Regions from separate parts of the Pseudomonas sp. Stari2 genome, predicted to be linked through region 2. Evidence: riboswitches for the same ligand, from Rfam matches in the RefSeq annotation. Region 2 holds a riboswitch; each other region holds the start of a gene.

Region 1 (6,787 bases), 670 kb from region 2:
TTGCCGCTGAACAACGGCGCCGGCTCGATGCCGGCGGTGGGATTCGGCACGCTGTTTCGTGATTTGAGCACCACCACCGAAGCGGTCAAATGTGCGCTGGAAACCGGTTTTCGCCATTTCGACTGCGCCGAGCGTTATCGCAACGAAGCGCAGATTGGCGTGGCGTTCCAACAGACCTTCGCCGCCGGCCAGATCCGCCGGGAAGACGTGTTCGTCACCACCAAACTGTGGAACACCAACCACCGTCCCGAACGCGTAAAACCGGCGTTTGAAGCCAGTTGCCAGCGGCTGCAAGTCGACTATATCGACTGCTACTTGATCCACACGCCATTCGCCTTTCTGCCTGGCGACGATCAAGACCCTCGGGATGCTTTTGGACATGTGATCTACGATGGCGAAACCCGCCTGATCGACACCTGGCGCGCCCTCGAAAGTCTGGTGGATGAAGGACGTTGCAAGTCCATCGGACTCTCGGACATCACCCTCGACGCGCTGAAGGAAATCGTCGCCGTTGCGCGAATCAAACCGGCAGTGGTACAGATCGAATCCCACCCGTACCTACCCGAATGGGAGATGCTGGAATTCTGCAAGTCGCACGGCATTATCCTGCTTGCGTTCGCACCGCTGGGGCATGGCATGGAGCCGAATGTGCTCGAGGATTCGGTGCTTACCGGGATTGCTCGGCACGTACAGAAAACCCCGGCGCAAGTGGCACTGGCCTGGGCGGTGCAACGTGGTGCGGCGTTTTTGACGACCTCGGCGAACCCGGGTCGGATTCAGGAAAACTTCGACATCGCGACCCTGCCGCATCGGGCAATGCACGAAATCAAGGAAGAGATCACGACGCGGATTCGCTTCAACTCGGTGGTCGAGACTGGCGTGCCCGGTTTCATCCCCCGCAAGAAATGACGCATAGAAAGGGGCGGCCTCCAGCGAGGTCGCCCCTATACTCTTCCCACCCGATTGCCGAGAGACACCGATGGACGTTTTCCAGACCATGCGCTTCTTCATCGCAGTCGCCCAAAGCGGCAGCTTCACCGCCGCTGCCGAATTGCTGGACACCAACACCACCAACGTCTCCAAAGCCGTTTCCGCCCTCGAAGCACGCCTGCACACACGCCTGATCAACCGCACCACCCGCCGCCTGGCCCTGACCGAGGCCGGTGTGCGCTACCTGGAACGCTGCGAAAAAATCCTCGATGACCTGCGCGAAGCAGACGAAGAAGCCGGTACCGCCCAGACCCTGCCCGTCGGCCGCTTGAAGATTCACACCATGTCGGCCATCGGCAACCACTATGTGATCGACGCGATTGCCCGCTATCGCGAGATTCATCCGACAGTGATGTTCGACCTGAGCCTGACCAACCGCGTGCCGGACCTGCTCGAAGAAGGCTTCGACATGTCCATCGTGCTGGCCCGCGACCTGCCCGATTCCGGCTTCGTCGCCCAACGCCTGGGCATCACCTACAGCATCCTCTGCGCCTCACCTGGATACGTGGCAAAACGCGGTCTGCCCAAGTCGCCCGGCGAACTCTGCGAACACGAGTGCCTGCGGATCGTCAACACGGTGATGCCGGTGGAGAACTGGACCTTCGAAGGCCCCCAAGGCATGGAAACCATCACCATTCCCCTGTCGCCGTTTCATATCAACACCGCCGATGGCATGACCATCGCGATCAAAAAAGGCATGGGGATAGGCATTCAACCGATTGCATCAGCCGTGGATGGCTTGAGGGCGGGAACTCTGGTGCGGGTGTTGCCGGAATACCGGCTGGAGGAGTTGAACCTGTTCGCGATCTATCCGTCGCGCAAGTTCGTCGATGCGAAGATCAAGACGTGGGTTGAGTTTTTGAAGCAGTCGATCCCGGAACTGCTGGCATCGGATGAAGAAGTCGTTGGAGCAAAACAGGCGTGAGTACGGCAGATATGGAGTGTCGACCCTCCATCGTCTGCACCGGGCTCAACCGTTGGAACAACCACTGCCCATCACTTGATACTGCAGAACGTGTTGTTCACCGTAGGAATCTTCGTAGGTCATCTGAACCGGCGACGGTGCACATTCATTGGCAGGTTCGGAGATCGAGATGACGTGCGCGATGTCCAATTTGGTCGCATAACTGTAGGTCTCGACCGGGGTGTTATTGGCCTCGGCAGTGTCCGCATAGGCGTGCGCGCCAAAGCTGCCAAGCATTAAAACCAGTGCGATTTTCTTGAAGTTCATGATGTTCACCGTCTCGTTGAGGACCGTGTTCGTTCACGGGTTGGAGACAATGCTAAGGGTTGAGGCGGTGCTGAAAAATCGGCAGGTTGGACAAACACTGTTGCTGGAATTTGTATGAATACGTGATTGCTCGTCAGCCTGCTCGCCGCACCCAGCGGGGTCTGGCTGGGTTGGCGGCTGCATCCAAGTCTGGATCAGCGCCGAATGTACCGTGCCAGCTACGGCTTGCTGGTGGTCACGGCGCTGAAACTGCTGTGGGATGGCTTCGCGGGTTTTCTGGCCTGAACAGGGACCGGGCTTACTTGAACACCGGCAGCGCCCCATCCGCCTGCTTGAGATACTCGCGCAACCGCCCGCCGGGTGCATCGGCATGTTGTGAATGAACGAGGCTTCGCCTTCAAAGAGGTCGAGGAACACGAAGGGTTTGATCAACTGGCCCAGATCCGAAGAGCTCATCCGTCGCACGATCGAGCCGTGCCCGCTGCCGCTGGTGCGGTAGCGAAGGGCGCGGTGAGTGACGGGTTCGCGAGTGTAGCCGGGGAGGTGTTGCTGAACGGTCACGATGATTACTCGATGCTGTTACAGAGGGCGGCCAACAAACGGCAAAGCGCCGCGAGGGAACCTGTCCCTCGCGGCGCCCGGCTTTCAGCGGCGACGGGCGTCGAGGCTGAAGCGACCGGCACCGAAGGCCACGACTTGCAACAGGCCGCCGGCCATGGCGATGTTCTTGAAGAAGTGGATGAACTGGTTCTGGTCAGCCAGCGCATTGTGGAAGGCCAGTGCGGTGACCACGCTGAACGCGGCCAGCACAGCGGCGACGGTGCGAGTGCGGTAGCCGGCGATCAGCGCCAGGCCACCACCGATTTCGACGATGATTGCCAAAGCCAGCGCCACTTGCGGCAGCGGCAGCCCGACCGAGCCGATGTAGCCGATCATCATGGCCGGCGCGGCGAGTTTGGAAAAACCGGAGAGGATGAAAATCACGCTGAGCAAGACACGGCCGATCAAGGCAGCCGAGGCTTGTTTGGTGTCGGAAGCGTTCTGTACAGCAGTTGCTTGAGCGATGTTTGCAGAAGTAGCCATGGGAGTATTTCCTTCAATGGGGTCCGGTTCGACTTGAACCGTCCGGATGAAGAAATGTTGCGCCTCGACAGCTCATCTGAATAGACGACTAATTTAGATCGTTACGTTCGATAAAATAGGCAAGCTGTTCACCCAATATAGGCCTCCATGGCGACTCAAGGACACCGACATGATCTCCGACCCAGGCACACCGACACTCGATCAACTGCGGGTCTTTCTTACCGTCGTCGAAGTCGGCAGTTTTGCCGCCGCGGCGCGCAAGCTCCACCGGGCGACCTCGGTCATCAGCTACTCGATTGCCAATCTCGAAATGCAACTGGGCGTCACCCTCTTCGATCGTGAAACCACCCGCAAACCGCAACTCACCGACGCCGGCCGCACTGTGCTGGCCGAAGCCCGGACCATCGCCAACGGCGTGCATGGCTTGCGCGCCAAGGTCAAAGGCCTGCTGCAGGGGCTGGAAGCCGAAGTGCATGTCGTACTCGACGTAATGTTGCCCGCCGAGCGCGTGGTGGATGCGCTGAAATCCTTTCGCGAGGAATTCCCCACTGTTGCCCTGCATCTGCACATTGAAGCGCTCGGCGCCGTGACTGAGTTGGTAATCAATCGCGGCGCGGTGGTTGGCGTCAGCGGCCCGATGAATGACGGCATCAACGGCATCGAAAAAATCGGCATCGGCAGCGTCGAGCTGATTCCGGTGGCGGCGCCGAATCACCCGTTGGCGACCGCTGAAGGCAATGTTCCGGGTGCCGGGCGCGAGCACACGCAACTGGTGCTGTCGGATCGCTCGCAACTGACCAAAGACAAGGAATTCGCTGTGCTGAGCAACCGCACCTGGCGCCTGGCGGACCTGGGTGCCAAGCACATGCTGCTGCGCGAGGGCATCGGCTGGGGCAACATGCCCCGGCCGATGATCCAGGAAGATCTGGATACCGGCCGACTGGTGCAACTGGATCTGCCGGAATACACCAGCGGGCAATACACCTTCGACGCGATCTACCGCACCGATGTGCCACCGGGGCCGGCGGCGCGGTGGTTGATCGAGCGTTTCGTTCAGCAGAATACGCGCGAGGCTTGATCCGGCAAGTTGACGAGCGCCCATCCGGATGTTCAGATGCCGCCCTGTTTCAGGTGTCCCATGCCGCCGTGCATGGGGTGAAACGGGAAACCGGTACGTTCTTTTCGAACAAGTCCGGTGCTGCCCCCGCAACGGTAGGCGCGTGATGCTTTCGATACACCACTGTGGCCAGACGGCCATGGGAAGGTGAAAGCGTCCATACGCGCGAGCCCGGAGACCGGCCTGAAATTCTGTTTGGCAAACTCCTGCGGTGGGCGGGCATGGGCCGGTGTCGGCGTGTGCGCGATGCCTTCTCCTGCATGCTCTTCTGCGAAGATCCTTTCGAGAAGACAATGATTCGACCTTTCAACACTCCGGCTCCATCCCTGTTGTTCGGCTGCCTGTTCAGCCCCCTGCTGCTGGCGGATGATGCACCGCTCGAACTCACCCAGCAAATCGTTTCCGCGCCGTCGGTGGAGTCCACCACGGTGGCGGACATGGCGCAGTTCGGCAGCAAGGTCGAGGTCGTCACCCGTGAGCAGATCGAACGCGCCGGCCCCAGCGCCGATGTCACCCGCGTCATGCAGATGTTCATTCCCGGCCTGTACGTCGCGCCGAAAAACGGCCCGTTCGACTACGGCACCTATTCGCTGCTGGGTGGGCGCAACGATGACACGCTGATCCTGCTCGACGGCGTGCGCCTGAACAATCGCCTGTACGGCGGCCTGTATCTGGACACCCTGCCGGCCAACGCCATCGAACGCATCGAAGTGCTCAAGGGTGGGCAAAGTCTGTTGTTCGGCACCCAGGCCGTGTCCGGCGTGATCAACATCGTCACTCGTAGCCCGCAAAGTCGCAAAGCCTCCGGCGAAGTGAACATGGGCGTGGATACATTCGGCGGCACCACCGAGGATGCGCGGGTCGAGAACATCTTCACCAACGGTTTCGGCGACCTGGGCTTGCTGGCCTACGTCAGCCATAACGTCTCGGACGGCTATCAGCCGTTTCGCAATCGCGACATCAAGAACGACAGCGAAAAGAAGCGCGCCTACGAAGTCACCACCTTCGGCGGCAAGGCGATTCAGTCCTTTGGCGATGACGCGCGCCTGGAACTGTTCTACCAGTACGCTGACGCCAACCTCGACTTCGCCCGCCCGGTGGACAACCACAAGACCACCAACGACCGTATCCAGCAGATCGCCACGGCGACCTTTGAACAGAACGTCAACGAACGCCTGAGCTACTTCGTCAAAGGCCATATCAACGACTGGGATACCCGCTACACGCGCATCAACAACACGTCCGATGGCGGTGTAAAAACCATCAACCACAACGACTATTGGGGCTTCACCGACTGGGGTGTGCAGGCCGAAGGCAAGGCCGAATTGCCCGGCGGCCATGTGCTGGTGTTCGGCACGGACAACCAATGGTTCAAGGGCCAGGACGATGTGCTGATCATCGACAATGACAAGGCTGAAGCCCACGCGCTCTATACTCAAATGCGCCCGCAGATCGACGCCCTGCCCGACTGGCATCCGAGCATCGGTATTCGTCACGAAGCCATGAGCGGCGGCGACAGCGCAACGATCGGCATGCTCACTTCGTTGTATGACCTCAATGAACACTGGGCACTGCGCGGCCAGTACGGCACCGCCTACAAACTGCCGAACGCCGAGCAACTGTTCGTCAACGAACCGGGCGACGAGTTGGGCAACCGCAACCTGAAACCAGAGAAAAGTCGCAACGCCGAACTCGGCCTCGACTACAAAGGCTTGCTGCTCGATCGCGAGTTCAGCGCCAGCGTCACCCTGTTCAAACGCAAGATCGATGACCTGATTACTCTCGACGACATTCAGTGGGTCAATGGCCAGGGGCGGATACAGATGCGTGGTTTCGAGGCGGACGCAAAACTGGCGCTCAACGCGCAATGGAGCCTGCAAGCGGACATGACCCGCAACCTCACCGAGTCGCGTGCCGGCGTCACACTCAACGATGTTCCGAGCTTCTTCGCTCGTTCCCGCATCGGTTACGAGTCGGTTGACCGGATGTGGGGCGCCGGCAGTGCGATCCGCTATATCCGCGATGTGATCAGCTCGAAGCAGGTCGAGTACGGCCATTACTCCGTGGTGGATGCCGACGCTTATCGCTATCTCGACGGTGCCCATCAGCATCGCCTGAGCCTGCTGGTGGAAAACCTGTTCGACCGCGACTACGTCACCAGCCGTTCGAGCAACGTCGACAACCTCGGACGGCCGTTCACCTCCGAAGTGCGCTACACGTACCGTTTCTGATGGCTGAAATCAAAACCATCGACGGCGTCGACACGCACCCGGACTGGTCGCATGTTCCCGCCCATGCCCGCCACGTATTCCTCTGCACCGGCCCGCGCTGCACCCAGCGCGGCGCCTTGCAGCTATGGAAAACCC
Region 2 (6,787 bases):
GTTCGCTGCGGCATAAAAAAACGGCGCCCCGTGAGCGCCGTTTTTTATGGTCGATACAAATGTGCATGCCCCGCGCGATACAGTGACGATTCACTGAAGTGATCGCTGCCCAACACCCGCCCGACCAGAATCAGTGCTGTACGCCGAAAGCCCTTGTCGGCAACCTTTTCGGCAATGTCCTCCAGCGTCCCGACGACCCAATCCTGATCCGGCCACGTCGCCCGGTGGATCACGGCGATCGGGCAGTCCGCGCCATAGTGCGGCAGCAACTCGGCGAGGATCTTCTCCAGATGATTGACCCCCAGATGAATCGCCATGGTCGCTGCGTGCTGCGCCAGGTTGCCCAGTTCTTCGCCGGCAGGCATCGCAGTCTTGTCCGCATAACGGGTCAGGATCACGCTTTGCGAGATGTCCGGCAGGGTGAGTTCGGCGCCCAGTAGCGCGGCGCAGGCGGCGGTTGCCGTTACACCGGGGATGATTTCGAACGGGATTTGCAGCTCGCGCAGATAACGAATCTGCTCGCCGATGGCACCATACAGGCCCGGATCGCCCGAATGTACTCGCGCCACATCCTGGCCCTTGGTGTGGGCGGTCTTGATCAGGTCGATGATCTGTTCCAGATGCAGTTCGGCGCTGTTGACTACGGTTTCAGCCGAATGACCTTCCAGCACCGCCGCCGGCACCAGTGAACCAGCGTAGATGATCACCGGGCAGCTGCGGATCAGCCGCTGGCCTTTGACGGTGATCAATTCCGGATCGCCGGGGCCGGCGCCGATGAAGTAAACGGTCATCGTTGGATCCTGTGAAAGTAGGGCAGGTCGAGGCTTCAAGAGCGCTTCAGATGAAGAACGCTCATGATCGAAAGCGGGGATTATCGGAAATTTACGCTGCGCCGGCCAATGCCAGTGTGGCCTGGGCGTATTTTTGCCGGGATATCAGCAGTTTTGCCGGGGCTTGAATCAGCTGTTCGGCGAGCGCCAATGCAGCGCTTTCCGCCACGCCGTAGCAACCGGTGCGTTCGAAGGCGATCTGTGAATGGTGACTCAGTCGTTGCTGATAACTGGCCAGTTCTTCGCTGCTGAAGTACAGCAACGGCAGCGCCAGTTGAGCCGCCAGTTCCTGCAGGCCGGGTTCGTCGCGTTTCAAGTCGATGCTGGCCAAAGCCTTGACCGCTTCGAGTTCGATGCGATGGGCCTGTAAGGCCTGGTCGAGCAAGGCGCGCAGCGTACTGGCCGGGCAGCCGCGCTGGCAGCCCAGGCCGACCACCAGGGTCGGCGCTGCGCTGTCATCGGTCATGCGTGGTATTGACCATCGCTTTTGCGGCGGAACAACCAGGCGCTGATCAGGCCGAGGGCCAGCCAGAACGCCACGTTGGTCAGCTGCGAAGCGATTTTGAACTGGGCTTCCAGTGCTACCGGAGCAAGCATCGAGTGCACTTCCGGTTGCGGAGCGCCGATCACGTGCGGCACAGCAAGGATCGCTACGCCGAGGATCTTCAGCAGCCAGTTGCCACCGAACGCGATCAACGCCAGGCCGACAGCGGTTGACGCGGCGGTGCCGATCCACCACATCTGGCGCGATGCCAGGTCGGCGGCGGCGGTGCCCGGCAGCTCGGGCGGCAGGCCCAGTGTCGGGGCGAGCACGAAAGTCGCATAACCGGCCAGCCCCCAGAGCAGGCCTTGCGAGGTCTTGGTCGGCGCACGCAGGGTGTACAGACCGGCCAGCATCAGGGCGAAACCCACGGCAACGACCAGATTGCCGCCGGTGGTGGAAACCACGCGCTGCCAGCCGTCTTTCGGCTCCCAGGCTTCGGCATCGTGGGTGTGGGTGGCGGTACCGGAGGCGTGTTCGTGGACTTCGGCCACCGGTTCGGCTTTCTCAAAGGTCTCGGCCTGAAGAATCAGCGGCGATACCCAGAAGCTTTGCAGCAACGTCAGAAGCAGGGCGGCCAGAAGGCCGGTGAAACCTGCGGTCTGCGCAATACGCTTGATCATGTCGTCAGGTCTCAGTGGCACGGGAACGCAGCGCTGTGGCGGGTATCGTGCGCGGCGTTGTGAACCGCTTCGATGTGCGAGAAACCGGCGAAGTAGACCAGGCTGGCACCCAGGATCGACGCGAAGATCGCAGCGGTCAGGCGTTGGCTCAGGGTGGTGGTGCTGGAGATTTTGTCCGTGTTGCTGCCGGTGCTGCTGATGATCGACATGGCGCTTCCCTCTGGTGTGTCAGCGGGTGAACGGTGCGCATGAAAACCCCTGCGAGTCGGGCACGCAGGGGTTCGAACAGCGCCCGCCCACCGCGGGTTTGTTATGTTCAGTGACGCAGGATGCGCACTGTGTGTTGCGGGCCGGTCTCCGGGCTCACGAGGGGTGGCTGTCTGCCGACCTGCACAAGCGTCACCTTCCCATGCCCGTGGGCACAGTGGATCTGACGCTTCGCTCGCTTACCGTTGCGGGGGCAGCACCGGACTGACATGGCTTTAGAGTAAAGCACATGATTCACCGGTTTCCCGTTTCACCCTGTGAAGGGCACCCGTAACAAGTTGTGTAGGAGAGCATGGGTTGGGGAATTTAGTCAATTTTGTGGGCATATCCGTTTTTGTGGGCATATCCGTTGCTGCGGTTATGGCCACTTAGGGTTCCGCCCTTACGGCGGGTCACCTTTTCCAAACGCCGAAAAGGTAACCCAAAAGGCTTCACCCTGACGTACGGCCCCTCGCTGAGGCTCGGGGTTCCTTCGCTCCGGGATCGATCCGGGGGCATCGCCTCCGGTTTGCTTCGCTGCACCTCCTCTCGATGTGTTTGGCTTCGCCAAACGGTCGCTGCGCTCCCACCCCGAATCAATCCCTCCACTCAGCCTGCCGATGGGCCTTGAGATCAAAAGCGGTACTTGAGCTAACGCTCATCGTGGTGAGGGGCTTTTGATCTGGCTTTTGCTCTGGCTCTGGCTTTTGATTTTTTGCCCCTTCGGCAGGCCGAGCGGAGGTGTTCATCAGGGGGTAGGCGCGTAGCGCCGTGCGGCGAAGCCGCATACATCGAGAGGAGGTGCAGCGAAGCAAACCGGAGGCGATGCCCCCTGATGGACACCGTAGCGAGGGAACACTGAGCCTAGGCGAAGTGCCGTACGCCGGGGCAAAAGCCTTTTGGTTCCTTTTTGGCGTTTGAAAAAGGGACTCGCTGTAAGAGCGAAACCGCCAGCGGCAGCACCCGAAGCAACGGATATGCTCTCGTTCCCAAACTCCACGAACCATTGACCCATCCCCACACCCTGCGTAGCCTTGCGCTTTCGAGGTTCTTCGGCCCACGCCGAAGCTAAGAAGGGAACGCGGTCCAAGCCGCGGCTGCCCCCGCAACTGTGAACGGTGCCGTTCGCTGCTACGCCACTGCCAACTCAATCCAGAGCCAGCGGGAAGGCGCAGCGAATACCGGGCCAAGGCCCGAACACCGTCAGCCAGGAGACCTGCCTCGTCACAGATTCTCACTTTCAACCGGGCGGGGTGATCCGGTGGCGAACTCTCCAGGCACGCACACGCGTTGCCGGCCTCGTCCCGTATGCCCGCCACCTTGCCAAAGGGCATCCGATGAAAACACTGGCCAAACTCCCCGTCACCATCGTCACCGGTTTCCTCGGCTCGGGTAAAACCACTTTGCTGCGGCACATGCTCGACAACGCTCAGGGCCGCCGCATCGCGGTGATCGTCAACGAATTTGGCGAGTTGGGCATCGACGGTGAAATCCTCAAGCAGTGCACCATCGGCTGCACTGAAGAAGAAGCCACCGGCCGAGTCTACGAACTGGCTAACGGCTGCCTGTGCTGCACCGTTCAGGAAGAGTTCTTCCCGGTGATGCGCGAGTTGGTAGCCCGTCGCGGCGACCTCGACCACATCCTGATCGAAACCTCGGGCCTGGCCCTGCCGAAACCACTGGTGCAAGCCTTCCAGTGGCCGGAAATCCGCAGCGCCTGCACGGTTGACGCGGTGATCACCGTGGTCGACAGCCCGGCCGTGGCCGCTGGCACCTTCGCCGCGTTCCCGGATCAGGTCGATGCACAGCGCAAACTCGACCCGAACCTGGACCACGAATCGCCCCTGCACGAACTGTTCGCCGATCAACTGGCCAGCGCCGACTTGGTGATTCTCAACAAGGCCGACCAGACCAGCCCTGAAGACCTCGCTCGTGTGCGTCTGGAAGTCGCCGAAGAGCTGCCGCCAGCCGTGAAAATCATCGAAGCCAGCAACGGTCGTCTGCCGCTGGACGTTCTGATCGGACTCGGCGCCGGTTCCGAAGAACACATCGACAGCCGCCACAGCCATCACGATCACCACCACGGTGAAGGCGATGACGATCACGACGACCACGATCACGACGCCTTCGACTCGATCTCCATCGAACTGCCGCAAGCCGATGAAAGCCTGCTGCTCGATGCGCTGACGCAACTGGTGGTTCAGCACGGCATCCTGCGGGTCAAAGGCTTCGCGGCGATCCCGAACAAGCCGATGCGCCTGCTGATTCAAGGCGTGGGCACGCGTTTCGACAAGCACTTCGACCGTCAGTGGGGGGGCGATGAGTCGCGCGTGACGCGTCTGGTGTTGATCGGCCAGGAACTGGACGCGGCCAAGCTCGAAGCGCAACTGCGCGCCGCGCTCAGCGTTTAAGCCATGCACCTGCTCAGGACCCAGCCCGGCGGTTTCGTGTCGGATGACAACATTGCCGACCTTGGACAAACCCCCGCCGAGCTGGTGATCCTGTGCAGCGGCGATTCCAGCCTGGCGCTGCTCGCCGAAGCGGCGCAGCAACTGCCTGACGATTACCCTAGCGTGCGCCTGGCCAATCCGATGCAGGTGCAGAACCATGCGTCGGTCGACCTGTACGTCGACGAAGTGCTGCGTCACGCCAAGGTCATTCTGATTTCACTGCACGGCGGCATCGCTTATTGGCGTTATGGCGTCGAGCGGCTGGTGGAATTGTCCGAGCGTGGCGTGCAGGTGATTCTGGTGCCGGGAGATGATCGGCCCGACCCGGAGCTTAGCGGCTTGAGCACCGTAGGCGCCGAGGATCGTGACCGGCTCTGGCAGTTCCTGCGTCAGGGCGGCATGGGCAATGCGCTGGACTTCTTCCACTGTCTGGCCAATCGCTGGCTGGAGCGGGATTACGTGTGGGGCGAGCCGCAAACGCTGCCGCGCACGGCGATTTACCACCCGAACAAAAACACCGCCGAACTGAGTGACTGGCAAGCCGATTGGCTGCCCGCTCAACCGGCCGCGGCGGTGTTGTTTTACCGCTCGCATTTGCAAGCGGCCAACACGGCGTTTATCGACGTGTTCTGCCAACGGTTGCAGGCTGCCGGACTCAATCCGCTGCCGATTGCCGTGGCCAGTCTGAAAGAGCCCGGCTGCCTGTCGGTGGTCGAGGGCTGGCTGGATGAGGTCGAGGCGGGGGTGATTCTGAACACCACCGGTTTCGCCCAGTCCAGCCCGGAAGCGCCGCATCTGCGGCCGTTCCGTCGCAACATTCCGGTGATTCAGGCGATTTGTGCGCAGGACAACGAGCCCGGATGGCGCGAGAGCGAGCAAGGCCTCGGTCCGCGAGATCTGGCGATGCACATCGCCTTGCCGGAGCTGGACGGCCGGATTATCAGTCGGCCGATCAGCTTCAAGGACCTGGCCTGGCGCAGCGAGCGCAGTCAGTCCGACGTGGTGTGTTATCGGGCGCAGCCTGAGCGCATGGATTTCGTCGCCGAACTGGCGCGGCGCTGGGTCGATCTGGCTCGGGTGCCTAACACTGAAAAGCGGATCGCCCTGATCCTTGCCAATTACCCGACTCGGGATGGACGCATCGGTAACGGCGTCGGCCTTGATACGCCGGCCGCGGCGCTGAATATTCTGCGGGCGTTGCAAGTTGAGGGTTATCCATTGCCGGCCGAACTGCCGGACAGCGGCACCGAGTTGATCCGACAACTGCTCGGCGGGGTCAGCAACGACCTCGACACCCTCGATCAGCGCCCGTGCCAGCAGAGCCTGGCGATGGGCGACTACCTGACGATGTTCAACGCGCTGCCCGAAGCCAATCGCACGGCGGTTCTGGAGCGTTGGGGGGCGCCGCAAAACGATCCGATGTGCCGTGACGGGCGGATGATGATCGCCGGCCTGCGTTTTGGCCTGACCTTCGTCGGTATTCAACCGGCGCGGGGTTATCAGGTCGATCCGAGCGCGGTGTATCACGACCCGGATCTGGTGCCGCCGCACGCGTACCTCGCGTTCTATTTCTGGCTGCGCCAGACCTACGGCGCTCATGGCGTGATCCACGTTGGCAAGCATGGCAACCTCGAATGGCTGCCGGGCAAAGGCGTGGGCTTGTCGGAGAACTGCTGGCCGGATGCACTGCTCGGGCCGCTGCCGAACATCTATCCGTTCATCGTCAACGACCCGGGCGAGGGCGCCCAGGCCAAGCGTCGCACTCAGGCGGTGATCATCGATCACTTGATGCCGCCGCTGACCCGTGCCGAAACCTACGGCCCATTGCGCAATCTCGAACTGCTCGCCGACGAGTATTACGAAGCGCAATTGCTCGATCCGCGCCGCGCCCGTGAGTTGCAGCGCGACATCCTGCAGCTGGTGCGTGACACGCAGATCGATCGCGAACTGCAACTGGACGAAGGCCTCGACAGCGATGCCGATGCGGCGATCTGGCTGCCGCGTCTGGACACTTATCTGTGTGATCTGAAGGAATCGCAGATTCGCGATGGTCTGCACATCTTCGGCGAATCGCCGAGTGGGCGGCTGCGCATCGAC
Region 3 (6,787 bases), 1.1 Mb from region 2:
GAAGCGCCACGGCTGCATCAGGCCGACGCTCGGTGCCTGATGTGCAGCCTCAAGCAATCGGCGCAACAGTTCCGGCTCGAGCGTGCCACCGCTGAAGTGGCGCATGTCGCGGCGTTCGGCGATGGCGCGGTAGACCGCTTCGCGCTCGGTTTCAGTGAAGGCGTTGTCGGTCATGGCACCAACAGTGCGGCAATCGCCGACGGATTCGACGGGAAGTAAAAATGCACGTACGAAGCGGTCATCCGACCTTCCCGATACACCGCTTCTGCGCCGCGCCCGCCATTGGGGCTGTGGCCACGGGCGATGGGTGCCAGTTCGGTGGTGGTAAGGGAATGGTGATAAGTGTGGCCGCGCAACTGGCCTTCCGGCATGTCGACCTCTTGCAAGGCCAGCGCGGCCAGACGTTTCTGCATCACGGCATCGCCACTCAGCAGGCCGACCAAATCAGCGCGGGTGCCTTCGACATCGGTCAACGAATCCAGCAGATAGAGCATGCCGCCACATTCGGCGAGTAACGGTTTTCCGGCGGCGTGATGCGCGCGGATCGCACGGAGCATGTCGGTGTTCTGCGACAAGGCAACGTGATGCAATTCCGGATAACCGCCGGGCAAGTACAAACTGTCAGCGTCAGGCAATTGCGTATCGCGGATCGGCGAGAAGAAACTCAGCTCCGCGCCCATCGCCCGCAACAAATCGAGACTGGCGCCGTAGGTAAAGGCGAAAGCTTCATCGCGGGCGACGGCGATTCGCACGCCTTCGAGCAGCCTTTCGGTCCTGCCGATTTCAGGCGCGGCGAATTCCACGGCCGGTGGCAGCGCTACCTCGCAAGTGCCAGCCAGCGCTTCGGCGGCGGCGTCGAGGCGCACGTCGAGGTCATTGAGTTCGCTGGCCTGCACCAGACCGAGGTGGCGACTTGGCAGTTCGATCCCGGTTTCCCGGGACAACGCGCCATACCAGCGTAGGCCTTCAGTCAGACTGCCTTCGAGCAACTGCGCGTGACGCACTGTGCCAACGCGGTTGGCCAGCACGCCGGCGAACGGCAAGTCCGGCTGATAGCGCGCCAGGCCCAGCGCCAAGGCGCCGAAGGTCTGGGCCATGGCCGTGCCGTCGATCACGCCGAGTACCGGCACGCCAAAATGCCGCGCCAGATCGGCGCTCGACGGCGTGCCATCGAACAAGCCCATCACGCCTTCGATCAAGATCAGATCCGCTTCAGCGGCGGCTTCCCACAGCAGACGACGACTTTCCTGCTCGCCGACCATCCACATGTCCAATTGATAGACCGGCGCACCGCTGGCGCGCTCGAGGATCATCGGGTCAAGAAAGTCCGGGCCGCACTTGAACACGCGAACCTTGCGCCCCTGATTGCGGTGCAGACGCGCCAACGCGGCGGTGACGGTGGTCTTGCCCTGGCCGGAGGCCGGCGCGGCGATCAGTACCGCCGGGCAGTGACGTGGTTGATTCAAAGTTCGACGCCTTTCTGCGCTTTGATACCGGCCTGGAAGGCGTGCTTGATCATGCCCATTTCGGTGACGGTGTCGCCCATCTCGATCATTTCCGGCTTGGCGGCGCGACCGGTGACGATAACGTGCTGCATCGGCGGACGGGCCTGCAGATCGCTGAGCACCTGATCGAGGTCGAGGTAACCGTGCTTGAGGGCTATGTTCAGTTCATCGAGCACCACCAGACCGATTGACGGATCACGCAGCAGCTCGCGGGAGACTTCCCATGCCGCTTCGGCGGCGGCGATGTCGCGCTGGCGATCCTGGGTTTCCCAGGTAAAGCCTTCGCCCATCACATGAAAACGAACCTGCTCGGGGAAGCGGCGGAAGAACAGCTCTTCACCCGTGCTGTTGCGTCCCTTGATGAACTGCACCACGCCGCACTGCATGCCGTGGCCCATGGCGCGGGCGAGCATGCCGAACGCCGAGCTGCTTTTGCCTTTGCCGTTGCCGGTGAGCACCAGCACCAGGCCGCATTCGTCGGGCGAGTTGGCGATGCGCTCGTCGATCACGGCTTTTTTGCGCTGCATGCGCGCCAGGTGGCGCTCGTCGCGTTCAGGGGAATCAGTCATGGGGGAGCTCTCCGTTGAGGCTGGATAACGGCGGGCAGGCACAAGAATAGACGGCAACAAGCCTGGCATCGCCCACCGTGACGCCGCTGGATGGATCAGGCCGGTCTCCGGGCTCATGAGCGGCTTGCACCAGGCTGCGCGCCTTCCCGCTTTGAGCAGTGGCATCCGACGCAGCTTTCACTCATTTACCGTTGCGGGGGCAGCGCCGGGATCGTGATGGCTCTTCGCGTGAAGACCCTCCTCACCGGCTTCCCTGTTTCACTCTGTCGACAGCGGTCACAGAGCACCTGAAACAAGCCGCGAAGGTTAGAGGGTTGGGGGTGGAGCGTCAAATGAAGAGGCTCCCTGAAAGCGAATAACTGCCGTCGATCAATTATCTGACGCCAATCTTGTGCCACACTGTCAGCAGTGATATCAAAGAGCCATGCTTTTTGACTGCAGAGAGCACATCACAATAACAAGGGAGAGCACCATGCAAGGCATGATCATCAGCAATCCGCGGCTGGAATTCCTGCGCCCGGTGCTGGAACGCTGGTTTGACTGTATCGACCGCTACAACGCCGTGCGCGGCGACAATGACGCGCCTTACTGGCATGACGAAAAAGCCAACCTCGGCCTGCTGTCAGCCGCCGCCTGGATGGCCGAATTGGTGACCCTGCGTGACACCGCCACCCGCAAGCAGAACGAGGAAGGCGAACGCAATGCCCGCGCCGACCTGTTCCTGGCAGGCGCCGAAGATCGCGCCTACATTCAGGCGACCCAGCGCTGGCCGCGCGTCAACAGCCTGAATCTGACTCAGGCCCTGGCCGATATCACCGCCGACGCCAAGCGCATCAGCTACGCCAGCGATCTCAAACTCGGCTGCCTGTTCGTCGCCCCACAGAAAGCCCAGCACAGCGCCAGCCCGGAAGAACTGCAGGACATGGTCGACGACCTGCAAAAGGAGCACACCTGCGCCGTCGCCTGGTACTTTCCCTACGCCTACCGCAAATTGCGCAGCGAAGCCGGCAACTATCACCCCGGCATTGCCGTGCTTTTCAAGGAAGCCCGCGGCTGAGGGTTGAACCATCGGGCTTGTGCGCTTCTCTATGACTAAGAATGCATTCATAGGGAAGATCAGTAATGCGCAAGCCCCACCTCGTTTTCGTCATCGCACTCGCCGGAGGGCTCACCGCCTGTGGTGAATCCTCCAGCCTGCAAGTCTCGGACGGCACCGGCCCGTCCCCCAAACTGCCCGAACCGAACAAGACCCTGATCCCGACTGTGAACATCGCCCCGGCGATCGGCTGGCCGGCCGGCGCGAAACCGACGCCAGCGGCAGGCACTCAGGTAGCGGCGTTTGCCGAGAATCTCGATCACCCGCGCTGGCTCTACGTGCTGCCCAACGGCGATGTGCTGGTGGCGGAAACCAATGCACCGCCGAAACCGGACGATGGCAAAGGCATACGCGGCTGGGTGATGAAAAAAGTCATGGGCCGCGCCGGTGCCGGCGTACCGAGCCCGAACCGCATCACCCTGCTGCGTGATGCCGATCATGATGGCGTGGCCGAGACCCGCACGGTGTTCCTGCAGAACCTTAACTCGCCGTTCGGCATGACTCTGGTCGGCAACGATCTGTACGTGGCCGACACCGATCGCCTGTTGCGCTTCAACTACGAGCCCGGCGCGACCGAAATCAAGAGCCAGCCGATCAAGGTCGTGGATCTGCCGGGCGGCCCGCTCAACCATCACTGGACCAAGAACGTCATCGCCAGCAAGGACGGCAGCAAGCTGTACGTCACGGTCGGCTCGAACAGCAACGTCGGCGAAAACGGCCTGGATCAGGAAGAAGGGCGCGCAGCGATCTGGGAAGTGGACCGGGCGACCGGCAATCACCGAATCTTCGCTTCGGGCATCCGCAACCCCAACGGCCTGGCCTGGGAGCCGAAAAGCGGCGCGCTATGGACGGCGGTAAACGAGCGGGACGAGATCGGCAGCGATCTGGTGCCGGACTACATCACCTCGGTCAAGGATGGCGGCTTCTATGGATGGCCGTTCAGCTATTACGGCCAGCATGTCGATGTCCGCGCCGAGCCACAAAACCTGGATCTGGTGGCCAAGGCCATCGCTCCGGATTACGCCGTTGGGCCGCACACCGCGTCACTGGGCCTGACCTTCGCCGAGGGCGCCACACTGCCGGCCCAATTCAAGGAGGGCGCATTCATCGGCCAGCACGGCTCGTGGAACCGCAAGCCACACAGTGGCTACAAGGTGATCTTCGTGCCGTTCAGCGCCGGTAAGCCGAGCGGCACACCGGTGGATGTACTGACCGGCTTCCTCGACAAGGACGAGAACGCCCTGGGTCGCCCGGTTGGCGTGGTGATTGATCAGCAAGGTGGATTGCTGGTCGCGGACGATGTGGGAAACAAGGTGTGGCGGGTGACGGCGGCCAAATAGCCCAAACCCTGAAACAAAAAAAACCGTGGGAGCCAATATGTCCCCACGGTTTTTTATTGATTCGCAGCTTTACGGGTTATGCGCCAGATGTTCCGGCTGTAGAACGCGCTTGGCACTCAGATAAGCCTTCTGCCAATACGCTTTCGAAAGGCTGTCCAGCTTTACCGTACCGCCGGTGGCCGGGGCGTGAACGAAGCGCCCTTCCCCGACATAAATTCCCGCATGACTGACCTGAGAGCCGCCATTGGTGGCGAAGAAGATCAGGTCGCCGGTTTGCAGCCCTTCCTTGCCGACATTCGGCGCCTGCATGACGATCAACTCGCGCGTGGAACGAGGCAAGCTGATGCCGGCCGCATCGCGGTAGACAAAACCGATCAGGCCGCTGCAATCGAAGCCCGAGTCCGGCGTGTTGCCGCCCCAGCGATAAGGCGTACCCACAAGCCCGAGCGCGCGGAACAGCACATCTTCGGCGGCGGGAGAAAAAGCCTGGGAGGATCCGAACACAATCGGCGCGCGAACCACAGGGGCTGGCGGCGGAGTGCGGCTGGCGCATGCGCTGAGCAGCGCTGCGAAAAACATCAGGGCAAGGCGGGCCGTCATCGTCATAAGCAGAACATCCTGATCTGGCTGCGGCTTTTACTGCCGATTCGACAGAAAACAAAACCGCCTGCGTTGGGACGCAGGCGGTTTGCCATCAATATAGATCAGGATTCTAGCGGCTACGCGGCAAACTTCAAGTAAGACTTTAACTTCACCTTGTAAAGTTTAAGCCTATTGCCCCTGAAGGACCGCTTGTCGCCACGAGCGTGGCGACAAAGGAGTGATTACTTGCGAGCGGTAACCACGGTTGGAGCGTTCGCCAAAGCGCGTTTGGCTTCGATGAAGGTCTTGCTCCAGTAGCTGTCACCCAAGCTGTCGATGCGGACACCGCCACTGCGACGACTGCTGGAGTGAATGAACTGGTTGTCGCCCAGGTAGATCCCGGCGTGGCTTACACGACCGCGACGACCATTGGTGGCGAAGAACAGCAGATCGCCCGGCTCAAGGTTGCTGCGCGATACCAGCGGAGCATCTACGTTGATCATTTCGCGGGTGGAGCGCGGCAGGTTCATGCCGGCTTCTTCGCGGAAGAGATAGCCGATGAAACCGCTGCAATCGAACCCGGCTTCAGAGGTACCGCCAAAACGATAACGGGTACCGATCAGGGACATGCCGCGTTCAAGAATGCTGTCGGCCAGAACCGGAAGCTGGTAAGGCTTCTTGCCGTTGAAAGCGGCCAGTTCTTTTTCGGTGTCCAGCTCTTCCTGGTAAATAACGGAAGACTGGGCGGTGGCAGAATTTTTAGCCTGTTGTTGCTGCTCTTGAACAGGTGAATGAGCAGCGCAACCGAACAACAGGGTGACGAGTGCGAGAGGCACGAGGGGTGCGAAGCGCTTTAGCATGGGCACGACCGTGGCTGATAGTTGTAAAGAAGCCGAGACTATGCCCGCTATCAGCCTCATTTGCAAATTCAATCGATCTTTTTGTGACTTCCCGGTTTCTCGTTTACATCTAAGCGCTTAAGCCTATTTGAATCGAGACGCGGCCCGCGCAGTGCGCAGGAAAGCGGATTTTCTGGCGCCTGAAATATGCCGAAACCCGCTGAAAGCCCCGGTTTTACCAGCCCAGGGTTTCTTTCAGGAAGGGAATGGTCAGCTTGCGCTGAGCCTGCAAAGAGGCCTGATCGAGCTGCTCGAGCAGGTCAAAAAGCGCGCTCATGCTGCGGGTCCCGCGAGTCAAAATAAAATGCCCGACTTCATCGGTCAGATGCAGACCGCGACGGGATGCACGCAATTGCAGGGCACGCAATTTGTCTTCATCGGAGAGAGGACGCATCTGGAAAATCAGCGCCAGGGTCAGGCGCGATTTCAGATCCGCCAGTTTTACTGGCAATTCACGTGGCGAGGTTGAAGCGGCGATCAACAAGCGGCGACCGCTGTCGCGCAGACGGTTGAACAGATGAAACATCGCCTCTTCCCAGTCGGGCTTGCCGGCAATCACCTGCAAGTCGTCCAGGCAGACCAGTTCGTACTGTTCGAGGTTGTCGAGAATTTCGATGCCGCGATCCATCAACTCGGCCAGCGGCAGGTACACCGCCGGTTCGCCCATCTGCTCGAAACGCAGGCACGCGGCCTGCAACAGATGTGTACGCCCTACCCCGTGCTTGCCCCACAGATAGATGAGGCTTTCGGTCCATCCGGCGTCGGCTTCGCATAGACGCTCGACATAGCCGAGTGC

The links. Region 2 has a riboswitch for cobalamin ahead of NH234_RS14085 (CbtB domain-containing protein). Riboswitches for the same ligand answer to the same signal wherever they lie in the genome.
Region 1: another riboswitch for cobalamin. It lies ahead of NH234_RS17115 (TonB-dependent receptor plug domain-containing protein); the one in region 2 lies ahead of NH234_RS14085 (CbtB domain-containing protein).
Region 3: another riboswitch for cobalamin. It lies ahead of cobO (cob(I)yrinic acid a,c-diamide adenosyltransferase); the one in region 2 lies ahead of NH234_RS14085 (CbtB domain-containing protein).

Annotation. Positions count from the first base shown of each region.
Region 1 covers NZ_CP099760.1:3,795,674-3,802,460, forward strand. The annotation lists gene NH234_RS17080 (aldo/keto reductase) at 1-909, shown strand, start outside; gene NH234_RS17085 (LysR family transcriptional regulator) at 980-1,915, shown strand; gene NH234_RS17090 (DUF2790 domain-containing protein) at 1,961-2,221, opposite strand; gene NH234_RS17095 (hypothetical protein) at 2,348-2,506, shown strand; partial or broken gene NH234_RS17100 (pirin family protein) at 2,555-2,782, opposite strand; gene NH234_RS17105 (DoxX family protein) at 2,867-3,304, opposite strand; gene NH234_RS17110 (LysR family transcriptional regulator) at 3,474-4,382, shown strand; cobalamin riboswitch at 4,417-4,623, shown strand; gene NH234_RS17115 (TonB-dependent receptor plug domain-containing protein) at 4,715-6,652, shown strand; gene NH234_RS17120 (ferredoxin) at 6,652-6,787, shown strand, end outside.
Region 2 covers NZ_CP099760.1:3,123,383-3,130,169, forward strand. The annotation lists gene cobM (precorrin-4 C(11)-methyltransferase) at 45-791, opposite strand; gene NH234_RS14075 (cobalamin biosynthesis protein) at 883-1,296, opposite strand; gene NH234_RS14080 (CbtA family protein) at 1,293-1,994, opposite strand; gene NH234_RS14085 (CbtB domain-containing protein) at 2,006-2,203, opposite strand; cobalamin riboswitch at 2,325-2,548, opposite strand; cobalamin riboswitch at 3,269-3,479, shown strand; gene cobW (cobalamin biosynthesis protein CobW) at 3,578-4,651, shown strand; gene cobN (cobaltochelatase subunit CobN) at 4,655-6,787, shown strand, end outside.
Region 3 covers NZ_CP099760.1:2,067,586-2,074,372, reverse strand. The annotation lists gene bluB (5,6-dimethylbenzimidazole synthase) at 1-174, opposite strand, end outside; gene NH234_RS09545 (cobyrinate a,c-diamide synthase) at 171-1,466, opposite strand; gene cobO (cob(I)yrinic acid a,c-diamide adenosyltransferase) at 1,463-2,074, opposite strand; cobalamin riboswitch at 2,155-2,380, opposite strand; gene NH234_RS09535 (hypothetical protein) at 2,547-3,131, shown strand; gene NH234_RS09530 (sorbosone dehydrogenase family protein) at 3,197-4,510, shown strand; gene NH234_RS09525 (C40 family peptidase) at 4,580-5,116, opposite strand; gene NH234_RS09520 (NlpC/P60 family protein) at 5,335-5,952, opposite strand; gene hda (DnaA regulatory inactivator Hda) at 6,167-6,787, opposite strand, start outside.